Lysinibacter sp. HNR: one gene and its partner. The protein of the gene in region 1 interacts with the protein of each later gene in a pairwise test. Links are inferred from orthologs where the notes say so. Each region holds a gene or a part of one and is shown in the gene's direction. Other genes may lie near its edges. The genes, in order: dnaE and FrondiHNR_RS11705.

The links.
Region 2: the proteins of dnaE (region 1) and FrondiHNR_RS11705 interact in binary tests that used the Escherichia coli proteins (3 or more experiments, as listed by UniProt). The link is inferred for Lysinibacter sp. HNR from one-to-one orthologs.

What each region holds. Positions count from the first base shown.
Region 1 is NZ_CP121684.1:1,817,307-1,827,662, reverse strand. The notes cover bases 2,869-6,937. They hold dnaE (DNA polymerase III subunit alpha), read left to right. Parts: upstream 2,869-3,224; coding sequence 3,225-6,737; downstream 6,738-6,937. Other genes in these bases: FrondiHNR_RS08200 (AraC family transcriptional regulator), read left to right, coding at 6,905-6,937; FrondiHNR_RS08210 (RluA family pseudouridine synthase), read left to right, coding at 2,869-3,158. Also shown: cell division protein SepF, read left to right, coding at 1-485; FrondiHNR_RS08225 (YggT family protein), read left to right, coding at 503-817; FrondiHNR_RS08220 (DivIVA domain-containing protein), read left to right, coding at 932-1,600; lspA (signal peptidase II), read left to right, coding at 1,700-2,248; more of FrondiHNR_RS08210, read left to right, coding at 2,238-2,868; more of FrondiHNR_RS08200, read left to right, coding at 6,938-7,585; FrondiHNR_RS08195 (VOC family protein), read right to left, coding at 7,737-8,126; FrondiHNR_RS08190 (ABC transporter ATP-binding protein), read right to left, coding at 8,318-9,124; FrondiHNR_RS08185 (ABC transporter permease), read right to left, coding at 9,121-9,903; FrondiHNR_RS08180 (ABC transporter substrate-binding protein), read right to left, coding at 9,900-10,356. UniProt on the Escherichia coli protein: DNA polymerase III is a complex, multichain enzyme responsible for most of the replicative synthesis in bacteria. This DNA polymerase also exhibits 3' to 5' exonuclease activity. The alpha chain is the DNA polymerase catalytic subunit.
Region 2 is NZ_CP121684.1:2,567,690-2,577,125, reverse strand. The notes cover bases 3,655-6,803. They hold FrondiHNR_RS11705 (DNA polymerase III subunit gamma and tau), read left to right. Parts: upstream 3,655-4,010; coding sequence 4,011-6,596; downstream 6,597-6,803. Other genes in these bases: recR (recombination mediator RecR), read left to right, coding at 6,605-6,803; FrondiHNR_RS11710 (acetate kinase), read left to right, coding at 3,655-4,000. In the rest of the region: pta (phosphate acetyltransferase), read left to right, coding at 594-2,786; more of FrondiHNR_RS11710, read left to right, coding at 2,792-3,654; more of recR, read left to right, coding at 6,804-7,201; FrondiHNR_RS11695 (aspartate kinase), read left to right, coding at 7,379-8,656; FrondiHNR_RS11690 (aspartate-semialdehyde dehydrogenase), read left to right, coding at 8,750-9,436. UniProt on the Escherichia coli protein: Part of the beta sliding clamp loading complex, which hydrolyzes ATP to load the beta clamp onto primed DNA to form the DNA replication pre-initiation complex.

The sequences.
Region 1 (10,356 bases):
TGAGCAACCCGCTGAAAAAAACCATGGTTTACCTCGGGCTCGCTGATGAAGAGCTTGAGAACGAAGAAACCATGCAGGGGACCCAGGCTAAGCAGCAGCCTCAGACAGCTGCGGCCACACCTGCGGCAGAAGGCGTCCGCGCCCCTGTTACCCCCCTGCGTCGCGCGGCAACGCGCGCTCCCTCGCCCTCAACCCTGAACGAGATTCTTACCGTGCACCCTAAACAGTACCGGGATGCGCAAATTATTGCAGAGAACTTTCGGGACGGAGTGCCCGTCATTATCAACCTCTCGCAAATGGATGATGCTGAGGCAAAGCGCCTGATTGACTTTGCTAGTGGACTCTCACAGGGGCTCTACGGAAAAATCGAGCGCGTCACAAACAAGGTGTTTTTGCTCTCTCCTTCCCACATCGCTCTGAGCGGTGAGCAGGATGCGGTTAACGACTCCGGGGATGCTGAAGCCTCCTTCTTTGTGAACTCTTAGGACGGCTTTTAACTACCTTGGTAAGCAATTTGGCACTGATTATTGGGTTTAGCCTGCAACTAATCATTAGGATTTATATAGCTATTTTGTGGGCACGACTCATCCTTGACTGGGTTCGTGTACTCAACCCGAGATGGTATCCGAAAGGGTTCCTGGTGGTTCTTGTGGAGTTAGTCTTCACGCTCACTGACCCGCCCATTAAATTTATTCGAAAACTGTTGCCTCCACTGCGTTTAGGGCCCGTTGCACTTGATTTTGGCTGGCTCATAACGATGATTGTGTGCTGGATATTACTGGCGATTATCCCCGGTATTATCGCGATTTTTCTCTGAATCATGTGTTTTAATTGATTTTTGAGCGCGTAGTGTTACATATTTACGCCTTGCGTTTGGTAGCGTTGTCTTGACGCCGCGAGTGTGGCGAGACTTAAGCGAAAGAGACCAGTAATGGCTTTGACACCTGAAGATATCGTAAACAAGCGGTTTACGATTACAAAGTTTCGTGATGGATATGACCTGGATCAGGTTGACGACTTTCTCGATGAGGTTGGTCGTGAACTTCGACGACTCCAGGACGAGGCTTCCGCCCTGAAACAGGAGAACGAGGAACTTCGTGATCGTGTTCAAGGTTTCGAAGCAGGCCAGTTTGCTGAGCCTCGCTCCGCTGTTGCCGCACCATCTGAGCCTGCCCAGGACGAGGACAGCGAAGAAACAGTCATCACTACCCCTCCGGCTCAGGAGCCCGTTGTAGTTCCTGCTCCTGCCGTTACCGTAGTTGAGGCGGAGTCCACCAACGAGGCTTCCAAGAGCAGCGGAATGCTACAGCTTGCTCTTGAACTGCACGATAAGCATGTGCGTGATGGTGAAGAGAAGCGCGACGCGCTTATCCGTGAGGGTGAGAGCACCGCTCGCGAGCTTGTCTCTGACGCACAGAAGCAGCGCGCAGACGAGCTTGCACGTCTTAACACCGAGCGTGCTCAATTGCAGACCAAGATTAAAGACCTGCGTGAGTTTGAGGGTGAGTACCGTTCCACGCTTCGCAGCTACATTCAGGGTCAGCTGCGTGGGCTCGACGGCTCTCCGGAGCCCGAGGGTGCCCCCTCCGGACTCGAATAAAATCGGGTGCGTCACTCCTCTGACCCGTCTGACCTGTCCCCTTCTGAAGTGCAGGAGGGGACAACTCCGGATAAACCCTCGGCTTCGGGTAGCCGCCGGTTGAGTGTTTTCCTTGTGCTTGCCGGCTTGGCGATCGGTGTGTACGGGATTGACCAGCTGACAAAGGTGTGGGTTGTGGACAACCTTGAATACGGTGTCGCAATCCCCGTCATCGGCGATTTCTTGCAATTTTACTTTGTACGAAACCCCGGGGCCGCGTTTTCTTTGGCGAGTGGGAGTACCTGGATTTTCTCGATACTCGCAGCCGCTGTTGTCGTTTTTATCATCTGGTATTCCGCGAAGCTTCGCTCCCTGGGGTGGGCAATATTTTTAGGGTTGCTCCTGGGTGGTGTGCTGGGCAATCTCAACGATCGTCTTTTTCGCGAACCGGGATTCGGGCGCGGTCACGTTGTCGATTTTATTTCGACCCCCTGGATGCTCCCGGCGATTTACAATGTGGCAGATATCGCTATCGTCTCCGCGATGGGCGTCTTTGTGATTCTTACCTTCCGTGGGATAAAGATTGATGGAACCCGTGAGCCCCGATCTTCACGTAAGAACCAGAGCAAAAACGTGCCTACGAAAGGTACCGCGGTTGGTGGAGAGTAGGAGTCTCTTTGTCCCGGAAGGACTGGGAGGAGAACGCATTGACACTGCGTTGGCTAAACTTTTGGGTTTCTCTCGAAGCTTTGCGGTATCGGTTCTTGCGGAGGGAGGCGTGCTGGTTGACGGCAAGGTGGCGAGTAAATCGGATCGTTTGCATCCCGGTTCCTACCTGGACGTGACATGGAATCCCAAAGAGGGCCCGCGTGTGATTCCCACCGAGGTGGAGGATTTCACAATCGTTCACGACGACGATGATCTGGTGGTGGTTGATAAGCCAGTGGGGATTGCGGCCCATCCCGCTGTCGGCTGGGAAGGTCCTACCGTGCTTGGTGCACTCGCGGCTGCGGGATACACCATAGCAACATCGGGAGCGCAGGAACGAGCGGGAATCGTTCAGCGCCTCGATGTGGGTACGAGCGGTTTGATGGTGGTGGCTAAGAGCGAAAAAGCATACAGCCTCCTAAAGCGAGCGTTTCGTGATCGTACGGTTGACAAGGTATATCACGCGATTGTGCAGGGGCATCCCGACCCGTTTGCCGGGACGATTGACGCCCCTATCGGGAGACATCCCGGCTCTGAATGGAAGTTTGCGGTGACGAGTGAGGGACGTCACTCGGTTACCCACTACGAGACGCTCGAGGCTTTCCCCTACGCAACACTTCTAGAGATTCATCTTGAAACGGGGCGCACCCACCAGATTCGGGTACACATGGCCGCTCAACGCCACCCCTGTGTCGGTGACAGCATGTATGGGGCCGATCCCACGCTCTCTCAGAAACTGGGGCTTGAGCGGCAGTGGTTACACGCCACGGAGCTATCTTTCACGCATCCCGGCACAAACGAGTGGGTCACCTACAAGAGTGGATACCCTGCTGACCTGCAGCACGCCTATGAGGTTCTTCAGAATCTTTAAAGACTGATACTACTGTCACCGGAGCGGGGTAGAATTAAGGCCTGCCCGGCGACTTTGGGAGATGGTGTGTCACAGACTGATTCTTTTGTTCACTTGCACGTTCACAGCGAGTACTCAATGCTCGACGGTGCTGCGCGGGTTAAACCGCTGATCGAAGAGGCCGTTCGGCAGGGAATGCCCGCCATCGCCGTTACCGACCACGGCAACATGTTTGGTGCGTTTGATTTTTGGAACACCGCAACAAACGCGGGAATCAAGCCGATTATTGGTACGGAGGCCTACCTCACGCCGGGAACCCACCGCGGTGATCGCACCCGGGTTAAATGGGGAAGCGGCGGGGGAGACGATGTTTCGGGAGCAGGTGCCTATACCCACATGACCCTGCTCTCTGCCTCTCAGACGGGAATGCACAATCTTTTTCGGCTGTCGAGCCGTGCCTCCATTGAGGGATACTACTTTAAACCCCGAATGGATCGTGAGCTGCTCAATCAGTACTCCGAGGGCCTTATCGCCACGACGGGCTGTCCCAGCGGTGAGGTGCAGACCCGCCTTCGCCTGGGTCAATATGAGCAGGCCCGGGCTGCAGCCGCCGAGTTTCGTGACATCTTTGGTAAAGAAAATTTCTTTTGCGAGATTATGGATCACGGCATCGATATTGAGAGACGTGTGATGTCGGATCTCATTAAGCTGGCCAAAGACCTGGGACTGCCCTTGGTCGCCACAAACGATCTGCACTACACCCATGCGGCGGACGCCGAATCGCACGCGGCCCTGCTCTGTGTGCAATCCGGATCGCGACTCGACGACCCCAACCGATTTAAATTTGACGCTAACGAGTTTTATCTTAAGACCCCGGCCGAGATGCGTCAGGTTTTTCGAGACTATCCCGAGGCCTGCGACAACACCCTGCTGATCGCTGAGCGCTGTGAAACGGCCTTCGATACCCGCGCAAACTATATGCCTCGTTTTCCCTGCCCTCCCGGTGAAAACGAGGAGAGCTGGTTTATCAAGGAGGTCGAGACCGGCCTACACGAGCGCTACCCGGGTGGTATTCCTGATAACGTTCGCAAACAGGCCGACTACGAGGTGGAGGTTATCCTCCAGATGGGTTTCCCCGGATACTTTCTTGTGGTTGCCGACTTCATCAACTGGTCTAAAAAGAACGGTATTCGAGTGGGTCCCGGTCGGGGTTCGGGTGCCGGATCAATGGCGGCGTACGCCATGAAAATTACCGACCTTGATCCCCTGCAGCACGGTCTCATTTTTGAGCGTTTTCTTAACCCGGATCGCGTGTCGATGCCAGACTTTGACGTAGATTTCGACGAGCGTCGTCGCGGTGAGGTCATTAAATATGTCACCGAAAAATACGGTGACGAGCGTGTGGCGCAGATCGTCACGTACGGAACTATTAAGGCCAAGCAGGCTATTAAAGATTCCTCCCGGGTGCTCGGTTTTCCCTATGGCATGGGTGAAAAGCTCACCAAGGCCATGCCGCCTGCCGTGATGGGTAAAGACATCCCACTCGAGGGAATCATGGATACGGCACATCCTCGTTACAAAGAGGCTGCCGATTTTCGGGCGATTCTTGAGGTAGACTCCGACGCGCAAACGGTTTTTCAAACCGCCCGCGGTATCGAAAATCTCAAGCGGCAGTGGGGTGTTCACGCGGCCGGTGTAATCATGTCGAGCGACCCGCTGATCGATATCATCCCCATCATGAGGCGCGAGCAAGACGGCCAGATCGTTACCCAGTTTGACTATCCGGCCTGTGAAACCCTTGGGCTCATTAAGATGGATTTTCTGGGCCTGCGCAACCTCACAATCCTGGATGATGCCCTCGATAATATCCGGGCCAACCGCAACGAGAACATCATTCTCGAAGATCTTGATCTGGACGATCAGGCAACGTATGAGTTGATTGCACGCGGAGACACCCTCGGGGTGTTTCAGCTTGATGGTGGCCCAATGCGTGGCCTGCTGCGGCTCATGAAGCCCGATAACTTTGAAGATATCTCGGCCGTTCTTGCTCTCTACCGGCCCGGTCCCATGGGTGCAAACTCTCACACCAATTATGCTCTGCGTAAGAATGCTGCCCAGGAGATCATTCCTATTCATCCGGAGCTCGAAGAACCTCTCAGCGAGGTGCTGGGCGGAACGTTTGGTTTGATCGTTTACCAGGAACAGGTGATGTCAATCGCCCAAAAACTGGCTGGCTTTACACTGGCCCAGGCCGATCTTTTGCGTCGGGCCATGGGCAAGAAGAAAAAGTCAGAGCTGGACAAACAGTTTGAGACCTTCTCACAGGGTATGCGGGATAACGGGTACTCAGACGCCGCTGTTCAAACCCTCTGGGATATTCTGCTCCCATTTTCCGACTACGCTTTTAATAAGGCTCACTCGGCGGCCTATGGCGTCTTGAGTTACTGGACGGCCTACCTAAAAGCCAATTTTCCGGCGGAGTTTATGGCCGCGCTACTCACGAGTGTGGGCGACTCTAAAGATAAATTGGGTATGTACCTTAATGAGTGCCGCCACATGGGAATCCAGGTGCTGGCGCCCGACGTGAACGAGTCTCTTGTACACTTCTCCGCGGTGGGTACCGACATCCGCTTTGGCCTGGGAGCCATCCGTAACGTTGGTGCGCAGGTGGTCGAAAATATTCGTGAGGCGCGCGAAGAAAAAGGGCGTTTCACCTCGTTTCATGACTTCCTCAATAAGGTTCCGCTTACCGTACTCAACAAGCGCACCGTAGAATCCCTCATTAAAGCGGGAGCGTTTGACTCGATATCTCCGGTTCGTCGCGCGCTTGTCGAGATTCACGAAGATGCCGTCGATGCCGCGTCCAAGGCCAAGCGCGAAGAGGCAAACGGAAATTTTGGGTTCGATTTTGATAGTCTCTTTGACGATCCCGCGCAGGCGGAGGACCAGGTACCCGAGCGTCCCGAGTGGGGCAAAAAAGACAAGCTTGCGTTCGAGCGGGAGATGCTTGGGCTCTACGTTTCCGATCATCCGCTCGCGGGTCTCGAGATTGCCCTAGCAAAACACGCCAGCACCACCGTTAACGACATTAACAATCCGGATGCCAACCTTGATGGTGAAATTGTGACGATCGCCGGTCTCATCACGAGCGTTCAGCACAGGGTTGCAAAGTCGGGCAACCAATACGGAATGATCACGGTGGAGGACTTTACCGGGGAGATACAGGTGCTTCTGATGGGCAAGTCCTATCTGGAGTTTGGCCCGATGCTGCAGAGCGACTCGATCGCCTCGGTTCGTGGAAAGGTGAATGCCCGCGACGACGGCATGTCGATGCACGCCTATGGTGTGTCCCTTCCCGAGGTAGAGCAGTCTGAGGTGGGGGCACCCATATCGATAACCCTGCAAGATAAGCGTGCCACCCCCAAGACGATGAGGGAGCTTAAAGAGTTGCTGGAGCGTCATTCTGGACAAAACGAAGTACGGCTCAGGCTGCTCACCTCCACCTCCGTTCGTATCTTTGAGCTTCCCTACCCGGTCTCGGTCAACTCAAGTTTCTTCGGAGACATAAAGGGGCTTTTGGGTCCCCGCTGCCTGCAGTGAGCACACCTCTTGCTGCAAACACGACGGCCCTGATGTGGAGGTTGTCACGGAAGCGGGGCGACGGTGAATAAGTTGTTGGGAGCGTGCTGGAGCATGTACGGAGTGGTGCGATCAGTACGGTGCGGCGTGCGTAATGTTGTAAGGGTGAGCATCGGCGGGAAAAGGCGATGACCTATCGAGAGAGCCGGGCTTCTTTCCTCGGAGCTATCGTGTGGGCCTCACGATCATCCGTGCGGGAAACAATTGTGCCTGATGGATGCATTGATGTGCTGTGGCACCGCAATATGCTCAGCCTGGCTGGTCCCACCACGCGCCCGTTTGTGTCGCGGTCAACCGGGGGAGAAAGCCTGGTGGGAGTTCGTCTGGCACCCGGAATTGCTCCCGCGCTGCTGGGACTTGACGCCCACGAGATTGTGGATATGCGTGTTGATCTCGCGGACGTGCTGCCTCACTATCTCACGATTTTTCCGTTAGCCAAGATTACCCCTGATTCGGTGGAGTCGTCGCTGCCCCAAGCTTTAGCACTACAGGCAGAGCGTGTGAGTTCTCGGCGGCTTGCAAGGGCTGCTCAGCTTCGCTCTGCTGCTCGGTCAGGCATTACCGTGGCAGATGCCGCCCGTATAATGTACGTGTCAGAACGACAACTGCACCGGGAATGCCTGATGTATTTTGGTTATGGGATGCAGACCCTTAAACGAATATTGCGTTTCCAGAATGCGTATCAACAGATTCGACGAGGGAGAGCCCTCGCCGAGGTCGCTATGAGCAGTGGGTACTCCGATCAGGCCCACCTATCACGAGAGGTGGGTAGACTCAGCGGGGTATCGCCCCGTGCGCTTCGATCGTAGACGCTCATCTGGGCCTCTTATCGAGGTCTGGGTCGTCTTTGTACTCGATGCGGATCTGCGCGGAGCCTGCTGAGCTTTTCACCGGGGCATACCGGATGACGGGTCTACGTGGGACTATCGAGCAGCGTGGGCCCGTATCGGGCTACACGGGTTACAGGTCTGCGTAGAGATCAATCGAGTTACCGTCGGGGTCAAAGATTGTTGCGTAACGTTGGCCCCAGAAAGCATCCCAGGGGGCTGTGTGACCCGGATATCCTAGGGCTTCAAGCGCGGCAAATTTGTCGTTGACCGCATCGGCTGTACCCAGATTAAAAGCGAGGGCCACGCGGTGTTTTCCGCTGGGGAACTCATAGTGCGGGTCAAAAGTTTGAATAGTCTGAACGGTGTCCCAGGCAAGACGAACCCCCGCGTTCAATTCAATGTCTACGTGTGGTTGATCCTCAAGGCCCTCCGGAATATTAAGGCCAAGCGCCCGATAAAACCGGAGAGACTCTCCCATATCGCGTGTAACAATACCGATGAATCCAAGTTGTGTTTGCATGTCTTTACGGTAGCCCAGTAGAAACTTCCTCGTCTTGAACGTTTCGGACAGGACACCCCTGAACATACAACGCGGCGAGAGGAAAAATCACAACGCTGTATGAGAGGTGCTTCCCCAGTGAGAGGCGGTTCCCCACGGCTGTGAGAATATGCACGAGTGAGGTGCAGACTTTATAAGGGTGGGTAACCTTTTTAGCCTAGATCGGGCTGTGTGCTGTGGAGCAGGTCAAAGAGTCTGTGCTCGGCGGCCATGACGTCGGGGTCTTTGGCACGAGCGCGCAGATTGATTGGCTGCCCCTGCTTAATATCATCAAAAATGATGTCTGCCACAATACTGGTTGGTCGTGGGGCGAGCGCAACAACTCGGTTCGAGAGGTATACGGCCTCGCGGATATCGTGGGTGATGAGTAACACCGTGACTCCTAATTGCCGACACACATCGCTGAGCCACTGCTGCATGTCGCTTCGGGTGAGGGAATCCAGGGCGGCAAACGGCTCGTCGAGCAGAAGAATCTTTTTTCCCTGTAGCACGGTACGAAGAAGTGACACGCGTTGCCGCATACCACCGGAGAGGTGCTCGGGTTTGGCCTCGGCAAAATCGGTGAGGCCAAAGGTGGGAAGCAGCTCTATTGCGCGTGCGCGGGCCTCGCGTCGCGAAACCCCCTGAATTTGCAGGCCGATGATGGCGTTATCAATCACGCTGCGCCACGGAAAGAGAACGTCATCCTGGGGCATATAGGCGCAGTGCTTTGCGGAATCGCGATGGTCGGTGATTGTTGATCCGTTCAGCGTGACCCGCCCGCTATCCGGCCCGGTGAGGCCGGCCAAGATGGTAAAAAGGGTGCTTTTCCCGCACCCGCTCGGACCGATCAGGGACAGGAAGGCGCCGGAATCTACCTCCAGGCTGAGATCGCGAATCACGGATAACGGGCCGCGTTTTGTCGTAAAGCTTTTTGTGATGTGGGAGAGTGAAATCGCGGTGGGTGGGAGTGAGCTCATGAGTGGCTCTCCTTCGGGGACGAGAGTGTCCAGGGAGCCACGATCCTCTGCACGAGATAGGTGAGGAGAAAGAGGGTCACGCTCATGAGCGCGGTAACAACAACCGCGGCCAACACCAGATCCGTTCTAAAAGAGTTTTTCTGGACGCTCATATAAATTCCGAGCCCAGATTTGGCACCCACATACTCGGCAAAAATTGCCCCCACCACGGCGTAGGTGATTCCTATGCGCAGCGCTGTAAAGAATCGGGGGAGCGCCTGGGGGAGACGCAATCGATAGAAAATCTGCCACCGGGACGCCCCCATGCTGCGGAGCAGGGCGGTGGCGCTGGGGCTCGCGCTTCGAAATCCCTCGATCAAGCCGAGCGCTACGGGGAAAAACGTGACGAGTAGTATAACCAGAATTTTGGGCAGTGCCCCAAACCCAAACCAGATGATCATGAGGGGGGCAATCGCAATGATTGGCAAGGTCTGCGAGGCAACAAGAAAGGGGGTGAGCGCCCGCCTCAGCCCGGGCACAAAATCTACCGCGATAGCGATTGCCCAACTCACAAGTAGCGAGACGGCAAAACCAACGAGTGTTACACCCAGCGTTGCTGAAGCGTGCAGCACAAGGTCATCGCGGTGAGCGATCCCCTGTTCAAGAACCCTGGAGGGAGCCGGCAAAATTTGCGGACGAACACCGCTGAACTGTACCGCGACCTCCCACACGGCGATTAGAAGGGTAGCAAGGATGAGTGCTGGCCAGACAGCACCTATTAGCGTGCGTGACCGCTTCATGAGGCGTCGCGGGGTGGCAAATACTCAGTGGTGTAGTAGGTGGACCAATCGGGTTCTTCGGTGAGTACTTTACCCGTGTCATCGCTGAGGAGGCCGTTCTCGAAGAGGAAACGGGCATACCCTTCCCAGTGCTCCTTTTCGAGCGTACCAATCTGGTTGTTTGCATCGCGGAGCAGTTCCCGTGACAGGATGCGCTGGCTCTCGTGAACCATCTCCTCGTCATCAAAGAACCCGGGATTTGCGGCGATAAGAATATCTGCCGCCTCGTCGGGATTCTCCGCCGCAAATTGGTAACCCTTATTCAATGCCCGAACAAAAGCGGCGGCGTCTTCGGGCGCTTGCGAGAGCCACTCGCGGCCGGCGTCAATTACTACCGCGTATTGCTGGGGGAACCCGTAGTCAGTGTAGTGGAAAAGCCGGAGAGGATTACCACTCCGCTCGGCTTCAACCCCC
Region 2 (9,436 bases), 750 kb from region 1 along the record:
GATGCACGTGATTGGCAGATGGCACCTGTCGCGATTCATCTATAACCTATGTTGCGACTCAGGTGAGACCCATGTCCCGACTCATCACATGGCGGAGGATAGGGGATTCGAACCCCTGAGGGCTTGCACCCAACACGCTTTCCAAGCGTGCGCCATAGGCCACTAGGCGAATCCTCCAGGTGTTGTTCCGTGCGTGCACGAGCCAACCTCATGAATACTACCTGGAAAGTGGTCGCTATCCCAACTTAACCGGTGGACTAAACCTCAAACTACCAGAATCAAACGAGGTTATTCCCCGGCAGGGCGAAGAGATTATTCCTAGTGTGATCGGGTGATATCCGTGTGTATAAGGTGTGGATTTGATGAGTCTTATCTCCTCGAATAGGACGGAGCTCGTGGAACCGGATAGACTGGTACTGGCTCCTCGCGTGGCGCCATCCAGGCCAACTCCCCCAGGACGGAAACGTAGCAAGGGTAACCGGGCTCTGGCGGGTGCGTGAGGGGCCTTTATAATTATGGGCGGTGCCCGTATGTATAGTTGCGATTACCGTCCACCTCCCTAGCGCTTGCGCAGATAAATTGTAGGTGTAATCGTGGCTCGCAGCATTTATATAACCTCCGCCGAAGGGCACAGCGGAAAATCTACGGTGGCCCTTGGCATCTTGAACACTCTGATTCGTTCAACACCTAGAGTGGCTGTGTTCCGGCCCATCGCTCGTTCTACCTCCGAGCGAGATTATGTTTTAGACATGCTCAATGCCCACGCCACCGCGGGAGTTCCCTACGACGAGTGTGTGGGAACCACCTATGAAGAGGTGCACGCAGACCCGGAAGAAGCCCTCTCACGTATCGTAGAGAGATTTAAAGCGGTCGAAGCTCGCAGTGATGCCGTTATTATCCTGGGATCGGACTACACCGACGTGGGAAGCCCCACCGAACTCTCCTACAACGCTCGGATCGCCGCGAACCTGGGCGCCCCGGTCCTTCTGGTTCTCGGAGGACGCAAACGTCAGGGAAGCAACGAGACGCTGGGACAATCAGAACCGCGTTCAGCACTCGACATGAACCTGGTCGCGGAGGTCGCCGCCAGCGAATTGCGCCACGAGCACGCCACCCTGCTCGCGGTGATTGTCAACCGTGCCGATACCGATCAATTAGAACCCATCAAAAGCGCAGTTGAGCAGGCTCTGAACTCTCAGCAGACTGTCCCCGGACACGAATCAAACGTGGTTCCCGTGTGGACAATTCCCGAGGACAGATACCTGGTTGCCCCGAGTGTCGGTAGCGTGATGGAGGCCGTTGATGGAACCCTGCTGCGGGGGGATCCGAAGATGCTCGGACGCGAAGCGCTCAGCATCGTTGTGGCGGGCATGTCGATGGAAAACGTTCTTCCCCGAATTTTAGAGGGGTCGATTCTGGTGATTCCGGGGGATCGTTCCGAGGTTCTTCTGGCGGTTCTTCTTGCAAACGAATCGGCAACGTTCCCCAGTATCTCGGGAGTCATCCTCAATGGTGGTTTTACCCTTCCCGAGAGTGTGCAGAGCTTGCTCGACGGTATTAACTCGCCCCTTCCCATCATCGCGACGGGACTCGGTACCTACGACACCGCGCTACGGATCACCCACACCCGTGGTCGCCTCGCGGCTGATTCACCGCGCAAATTCGATAACGCGCTTTCTCTCTTTGAAGATCATGTCGACGGGGGGCGCCTGGTAAAAGCCATGCAGGTGCACGCTTCTCAGGTGCTCACGCCCATCATGTTTGCGTACGGGCTCTTCGATCGGGCTCGTCGGGCCAACAAACATATTGTGCTCCCCGAGGGTTCCGACGACCGAATTTTGCGTGCGGCCAGCACTCTGTTGAAGCGGGGGGTTGTGCGCCTCACTATTCTGGGTGATCCCGACCTTATCCATCATCGAGCCGCTGCCCTGGGACTCGACATCACCAAAGCCAGCATTATCGATCCGGCCCACTCCGATTTGTTGCCCAGATTTGCTGAGGAGTATGCGCGGTTGCGTGCACACAAGGGGGCCACCCTGGAGCAGGCGACCGACGCGGTCACTGATGTTTCTTATTTCGGTACCATGATGGTCCACCTGGGTCTTGCAGACGGGATGGTTTCCGGTGCTGCCCACACCACAGCACACACGATCAGACCGAGCTTTGAAATTATTAAAACTGAGCCCGGAGTGTCGATCGTGTCGAGCGTGTTTCTGATGGCTCTGGCGGATCGTGTGCTCGTTTACGGTGACTGTGCGGTCAACCCCGACCCCACCTCCGAGCAACTGGCGGATATCGCAATTTCGTCAGCGGCCACGGCGGCCCAGTTTGGGATTGAGCCCCGTGTTGCCATGCTGTCGTACTCCACGGGGGAGTCCGGTTCCGGTGCCGACGTGGAGAAGGTGCGTGAGGCCACCCGCATCGTGCGGGAGCGGCGTCCCGACCTTCTTGTGGAGGGTCCGATTCAATACGACGCGGCGGCGGATGTGGCCGTTGCGGCCTCAAAGCTGCCCGACTCGCAGGTGGCCGGGCGAGCCACGGTGTTTATTTTTCCCGACCTGAACACCGGCAATAATACCTATAAGGCCGTTCAGCGTTCCGCGGGAGCAACCGCCGTGGGGCCAGTGCTTCAGGGCTTACGTAAACCGGTTAATGACCTCTCGCGCGGGGCGCTTGTGGAAGACATTCTGAATACTGTGGCAATTACGGCGATTCAAGCGGATGCTGAACCCACCGAACCCGAGATCACCGGCCTCGAACCCGCAACCCCCGAGCGAAACGGATAGTCCATATGACCTACGTACTTGTTGTAAACAGTGGTTCCTCCTCGTTTAAATATCAATTGATTAACATGGCCGGTGAGTCTCGGATAGCGTCCGGTCTTGTGGAGAGAATTGGCGAGCCGGTCGGGCGAGCTATTCACACCTCTGTTATCGAGGGAGGAGAGAGCGTTCGCTCAGAGATTGAACGCCCCATCCGTGACCACGGCGAGGGCTTCCAGGTCATGATGGACGCGTTTGCCACCGCGGGAACCACCCTCGCGGAGACCCCCCTCAGCGCGGTGGGCCACCGCGTTGTTCAGGGCGGCGAGCGCTATGTTGCGCCCACCATCATCACCGATGAGGTTGCGCGCGTCATTAACGATCTCTCGGAGCTTGCTCCCCTACACAACCCGGCTAACTACCAGGGAATAGTTGCCGCCCGTGAGGCCTTTCCCGGGGTGCCCCACGTGGCTGTTTTTGACACCGCTTTTCACCAGACGATGTCTGCTGAGGCCTACACCTACGCGATTGATCGCGAGCTGGCAGAGAAGCATCAGGTGCGCAGGTATGGTTTTCACGGAACCTCCCACAAGTATGTTTCGCAGGCCGCCGCAGAATTTTTGGGTCGACCCCTGGCCGACCTGAAGCAGGTGGTGCTGCACCTGGGCAACGGAGCCTCGGTCTGTGCTGTTGACGGGGGAGTGTCTCGGGAGACCTCAATGGGGATGACGCCGCTTCAGGGTCTAGTGATGGGAACCCGGTCCGGCGATATTGATCCCTCCGTGTTGTTTCACCTGGCCCGCACCGCCGACTTCACCATTGATGACCTTGATCGTCTCCTCAATCGTCAGAGTGGTTTTATGGGGCTGGTCGGCACCGGAGATATGCGAGATGTTGAGACCATGGCTGAGGAGGGGAACGCGGAGGCGCAGCTCGCGCTTGATGTGTATGTTCACCGGGTGCGGCACTATTTGGGGGCCTATCTGGTGCACCTGGGCGGGGCTGATGTGATCACTTTCACGGCGGGGGTGGGCGAGAATGCCCCTCCGTTGCGTGAGGAAATTCTCAAGGGTCTGGAGTGGTTGGGCATCAAACTAGATGCTGAACGCAATGCTGTTCGCGGCGGTGCACGCAGAATTTCTGCGGACGACTCTGCGGTTGAGGTCTTGGTGATCCCCACCGACGAGGAGTTGGAGATTGCTCGTCAGGCCCGCGAGACGATCAGCGGTACCCTGTAGAATCACAAGGGTGGCTACCGCACTGTATCGCCGTTATCGGCCAGAGAGTTTTGCTGAGATGATCGGTCAGTCTCAGGTGACCGCCCCCCTCATGACCGCTCTTCGTACCAATCGGGTTAATCACGCGTATCTTTTTAGTGGCCCTCGTGGGTGCGGTAAAACAACCTCCGCCCGTATTCTTGCGCGCTGCCTCAACTGCGCGGAGGGGCCCACGGATACCCCCTGCGGCAGTTGCCCCAGCTGTGTGGAACTGAGCCGTGGCGGTGGTGGGTCGCTCGATGTGGTTGAGATCGACGCCGCTAGCCACGGTGGTGTGGAGGATGCGCGTGACCTGCGCGAGAGGGCGATCTTTGCCCCGGCCCGCGATCGCTACAAGATTTTTATTATTGATGAGGCCCACATGGTCACGTCGGGCGGGTTTAACGCCCTGCTCAAAATTGTGGAAGAGCCGCCGGAGCACGTCAAATTTATCTTTGCCACCACGGAACCGGACAAGGTGATTGGCACGATCCGATCGCGCACGCATCACTATCCTTTTCGCTTGATCCCGCCCGCTCAACTCCTGGAGTATACCCAGCAGCTCTGCGATAGCGAGGGGGTAAAAACCGAACCTGGTGTGTTGTCGTTGGCGGTACGGGCGGGCGGTGGCTCGGCCCGGGACACCCTCTCTCTGCTCGACCAGCTCATAGCTGGTTCCGAGGGTGACACGGTTGAGTACGAGCGTGCGGTGAGCCTGCTTGGGTTTACCCACACGGAGTTGCTTGACGAGGTGATTGAGGCGCTGGGCGGTAGCGACGGGGCCGCCGCTTTTGCCGCTGTTGATCGGGTGGTGCAAACGGGACAGGATCCCCGTAGGTTTGTGGAGGATCTTCTTGAGCGCATACGCGATCTCATAGTTGTTTCTGCGAGTGGCCCGGAGCGGGCCGCGGCGGTTCTTCGCGGTGTGCCCGAGGATGAGTTACAACGCATGTTTGATCAAGCCGCGGTTTTTGGTCCGGTAGAGCTTTCCCGCGCGGCCGAGGTAGTGAACAAGACGCTGAACGATATGACGGGTGCCACCTCTCCCCGGCTGCACCTCGAGTTTATGGTTGCCCGGGCGCTTGTTCCGAGTCTTGGTGATGCAGAGCGAGGTGCTCTCACACGGCTGGAACGCATTGAGCGTCGTATTGGCGTATCCGGGCCCGTGTCGGCTGCTGCAGAGGGTGGCGGTACGGGCGCGCGCGCTCCCCAGCGCACGGTTGCTGAGATTCGATCTGAACCAGTCGCGGGCGCAACGCTGGCAGCGCCGCCTCGTGCTGCGGAGCCGTCCCGTGCAACTCAGACGCCCGGCCTTGCCCCAGAACCTCGTGTTGCGGAGCCTGCGGGCCCTGTGGAGCCGCCTCGCGCCGCCCCAGAATCTGAGCCTGTACCCGAGTCCCGTACTGCGGAACAGTCACTCTTGATCAATGAGGCTGATTCCAGCGCTGAGTCTCGCCCCGATGAATCGCTTCGTTCTTCCGTGCAACCGCTTGCTTCTGAGGAACTACGTTCGGGAGAAGAAGCTCGCGTGACCGGGAAATCTCCCGCCGCAGCGCCCCCTTCCGCAGCAGCCGTGACGGGGGAAGCTCAGATTAGCCCGGTTACCCTGGAACAGATGAAACACTCCTGGCAGGAGATTCTTGACGTTCTCATGCGGGTTGATCGTCGAGCCTGGATGGCGGCATATACCGCAACGGTGCGTGAACTCAACGACGACGTTCTTGTGCTCTCCTTTCCCAGCGCCAATGACGTTTCGAGTTTTCGGGGCGCAACGTCCGGCCCGGAGAGCGTAAGTGAACAGCTCCGCAGCGCTATTCAAAGCGTGTTGGGTTTCCGGGTTCGGTTTATGGCACGGGTTGAGAGTGAGCAGCAATCTTCGTTTCCGCCACCGGTGAACTCCGTACCGTTCGGGGAGAGGCCGGCTGCGTCGTCCCGGGAGGGGGTGGCTGCGGTGCCCGGGGAAACATCCGAGGCGAACGTGAGCGCTCCGCAGGGCTCTACGCCGGTTGCTCCCGTCACCGAGTGGAACGTGGTGGCTATTCCCGGTGCTGACTCAGCACCCTCGCTGCCAACGACCATCGGTCGCGACGTGCCCCGAGTGTCCGTGTCGCCCGAGACCCCAGAGGTGCTTGTAGAGTCGGAGGCTCGTGAAAGCCCAGCGGTCCGTGAGAAGCCGGAGGTTGGTGAAGACCCGAAAACCTTTGAGAGTGAACCTTCCTCAAAAACTCCCGAGGTTTCCGCGCCCACCCGGAGTGAGATTGAGGACTATCCCCGCGTGAGCGATGACGAGGTACCTCCGGAAGAGGATTGGAGTCCACCCCCGCCGCCGGAAAACCCTGTGCCAAACTCACAGGTGTCAAACCTGCCGACACAGAGTGTTCCCGAGGATTCTGCCGCGCCGGGCAGATCATTGGCAGAGCCCTCCTCCAGCGCAGCCGCTATTCTTCGTGCGCGAGCGTCCACACCCGAGGTGGAGGAAAACCACGCGGAGAGCACCCGCTACGGTGAGTCTGTGGTGCGTGAGGTGCTGGGGGCGACATTTTTGGAAGAACAGGATCTTCCCGAGGAGACGGGGTGAGGTGAACGGTGTACGAGGGAATTATTCAGGACCTTATTGAGGAGTTCGGGCGTTTGCCTGGAATCGGGCCAAAATCTGCGCAGCGAATCACCTTTCATATCGTTCAATCGCAGAGCGCAGATGTTTCCCGCCTAGCCGAGCTGCTCTCGACCGTCCGCGAACGCGTTCAATTCTGCGTGCAGTGTGGAAACGTGTCGGAACAGGAGTTCTGCTCCATTTGTCGTGACCCGCGGCGTGATTCCACTCTTATCTGTGTTGTTGAGGAGCCTAAAGATGTTGTGGCGATTGAACGAACCCTACAGTTTCGAGGTCTGTATCACGTGCTCGGGGGTGCGATCAGTCCGATCGATGGGATTGGGCCGGATAACCTCAACATTGCGTCGCTGATGCGTCGTCTCGCAGACACTGAGGTGTCCGAGATAATCTTGGCAACCGACCCCAATCTGGAGGGTGAGGCAACCGCAGCCTATCTTTCACGGCTGTTTAAATCGATGGATGTTCCGGTTTCTCGGTTGGCTTCCGGCTTGCCGGTGGGAGGTGATCTCGAATTTGCGGATGAGGTCACACTGGGACGCGCTTTTGAGGGACGGCGCAGTATCGATTAGGCTTCTGTATCACGGTGTAAACCACTCACGGGGCAAAGCCCGGGTCACGTTCGGTGCGAACCGATCTGATGCAGTTACACGTGAGTCGCCTGTGTATGCACCTCAACGCATTTTTTGTGCCGTATTATTGAATTTTGGGCGTAAAATCAATAGCGGGAAACATTCGGAGAGAGCTATATGGCATTAATCGTGCAGAAGTTTGGCGGATCCTCGGTTGCTGATGCCGAGAGCATCAAACGCGTGGCCAAGCGCATTGTTGACACTCACCGCCAGGGTAACGACGTTGTTGTTGCAATCTCTGCAATGGGCGATTCCACGGATGATCTGCTCGACCTGGCTCACGCGGTCTCACCCATACCCGCACCCAGAGAACTCGATATGCTTCTCACCGCGGGGGAGAGGATCTCCATGGCGCTCCTTGCCATGGCCATTAAGGGAATGGGACATGAGGCCCTCTCTTTTACGGGTAGCCAGGCCGGTATGATCACGGATGCCACACACGGTGCTGCTCGTATTGTGGATGTTACCCCCAAGCGGGTTCGTGCGGCGCTTGATCGAGGTGCGATAGCAATTGTTGCGGGTTTCCAGGGTTTTAATCGCGGCACCGGAGATATTACAACCCTGGGTCGGGGTGGCTCCGACACAACCGCTGTAGCCCTGGCCGCCGCGCTTAACGCCGATGTGTGCGAGATATACAGCGATGTTGACGGCGTGTACACATCGGATCCCCGGATCGTTCCCAACGCCAGGAAAATAGATTTTATTATGAGCGAAGAGATGCTGGAACTGGCAGCGTCTGGGGCTAAGATTTTGTATATTCGAGCGGTTGAGTACGCTCGCCGTCATGGGGTAACACTCCACGTGCGATCCTCGTTTAACAACAACGAGGGTACCATCGTGTACAACCCCGAAGACGGCATTCCGAATGGAGGTAGTGTGGAAGAGCCCATCATCACCGGTATAGCAACCGACTCTGGCGAGGCCAAGATTACGGTTGTTGGTGTATCCGATATTCCGGGTAAGGCAGCCGAAATCTTTGAAATTGTCGCAAAGACCGGTGCCAACATCGACATGATCGTTCAGAATGTCTCGGCTGCGGCCACTGGGCGCACCGATATCTCCTTCACCCTGCCGAGCGGGGACGGCTCCCGTGTGATTGATGCTCTGGAGGCCGAGAGGGAACGCATCGAGTTCCTCAGTCTGCAATACGATGACCAGATTGGCAAGCTCGCGGTGGTGGGGGCGGGAATGCGCACTAACGCCGGTGTTTCGGCCAAGTTTTTCCGCGCGCTCTTTGACGCGGGTATTAACATCGAGATGATTTCAACAAGTGAAATCCGTATTTCTGTAGTTACCCGAGCCGATAGTCTGGCCGAGGCTGCACGCGTGTTGCACGCCGCGTTTGAGCTTGACGCTGATGATGTGGCTATCGTTCACGCCGGAACCGGACGCTAACACGCCCTCACACCTTTTTTATTGCTAACCTAATTGCACCCCGGCTGCGGCCTACCCGGATGAACCCACAGCGGTACGGAAAATAGAGGAACCATGTCTACACCACAACACATTGCCATTGTTGGAGCCACCGGACAGGTTGGCACGGTAATGCTGACCCTGCTCGAGCAGCGGGACTTTCCCGTTGCGAGCCTCCGCCTTTTTGCCTCCGCCCGCTCCGCGGGAAAAACGATCACATTTCAGGGGAAAGAGATTGTGGTAGAGGATGTGGCCACCGCAGACCCCACCGGTATTCAGATCGCTCTCTTTTCCGCGGGTGCTACGGGATCGCGTGCGTATGCACCCCGGTTTGCGGAGGCCGGTGCAATGGTCATCGATAACTCCAGCGCCTGGCGGATGGATCCCGAGGTTCCCCTCGTTGTGAGCGAGGTTAACCCACACACGATTGATCGGGCGGTTAAGGGAATCATCGCAAACCCCAATTGCACAACAATGGCTATGATGCCGGTATTGAGTGTTCTGCACAACAGGGCCGAGTTGGTTCGCCTGGTTGTGACCACCTTCCAGGCAGTTTCGGGCTCCGGTCTTGCCGGGGCCGAAGAACTTGCACAGCAGGTACAGGCAGCGGTTTCCCAGGGAGACCTCACGTGTCTTGTACATGACGGCTCGGCTGTAGACTTCCCAGAACCGGTTAAATACGCTAAGCCCATCGCGTTTAACGTGTTGCCCCTGGCCGGTTCGATTGTGGATGATGGCCTCGGCGAGACCGATGAGGAAAAG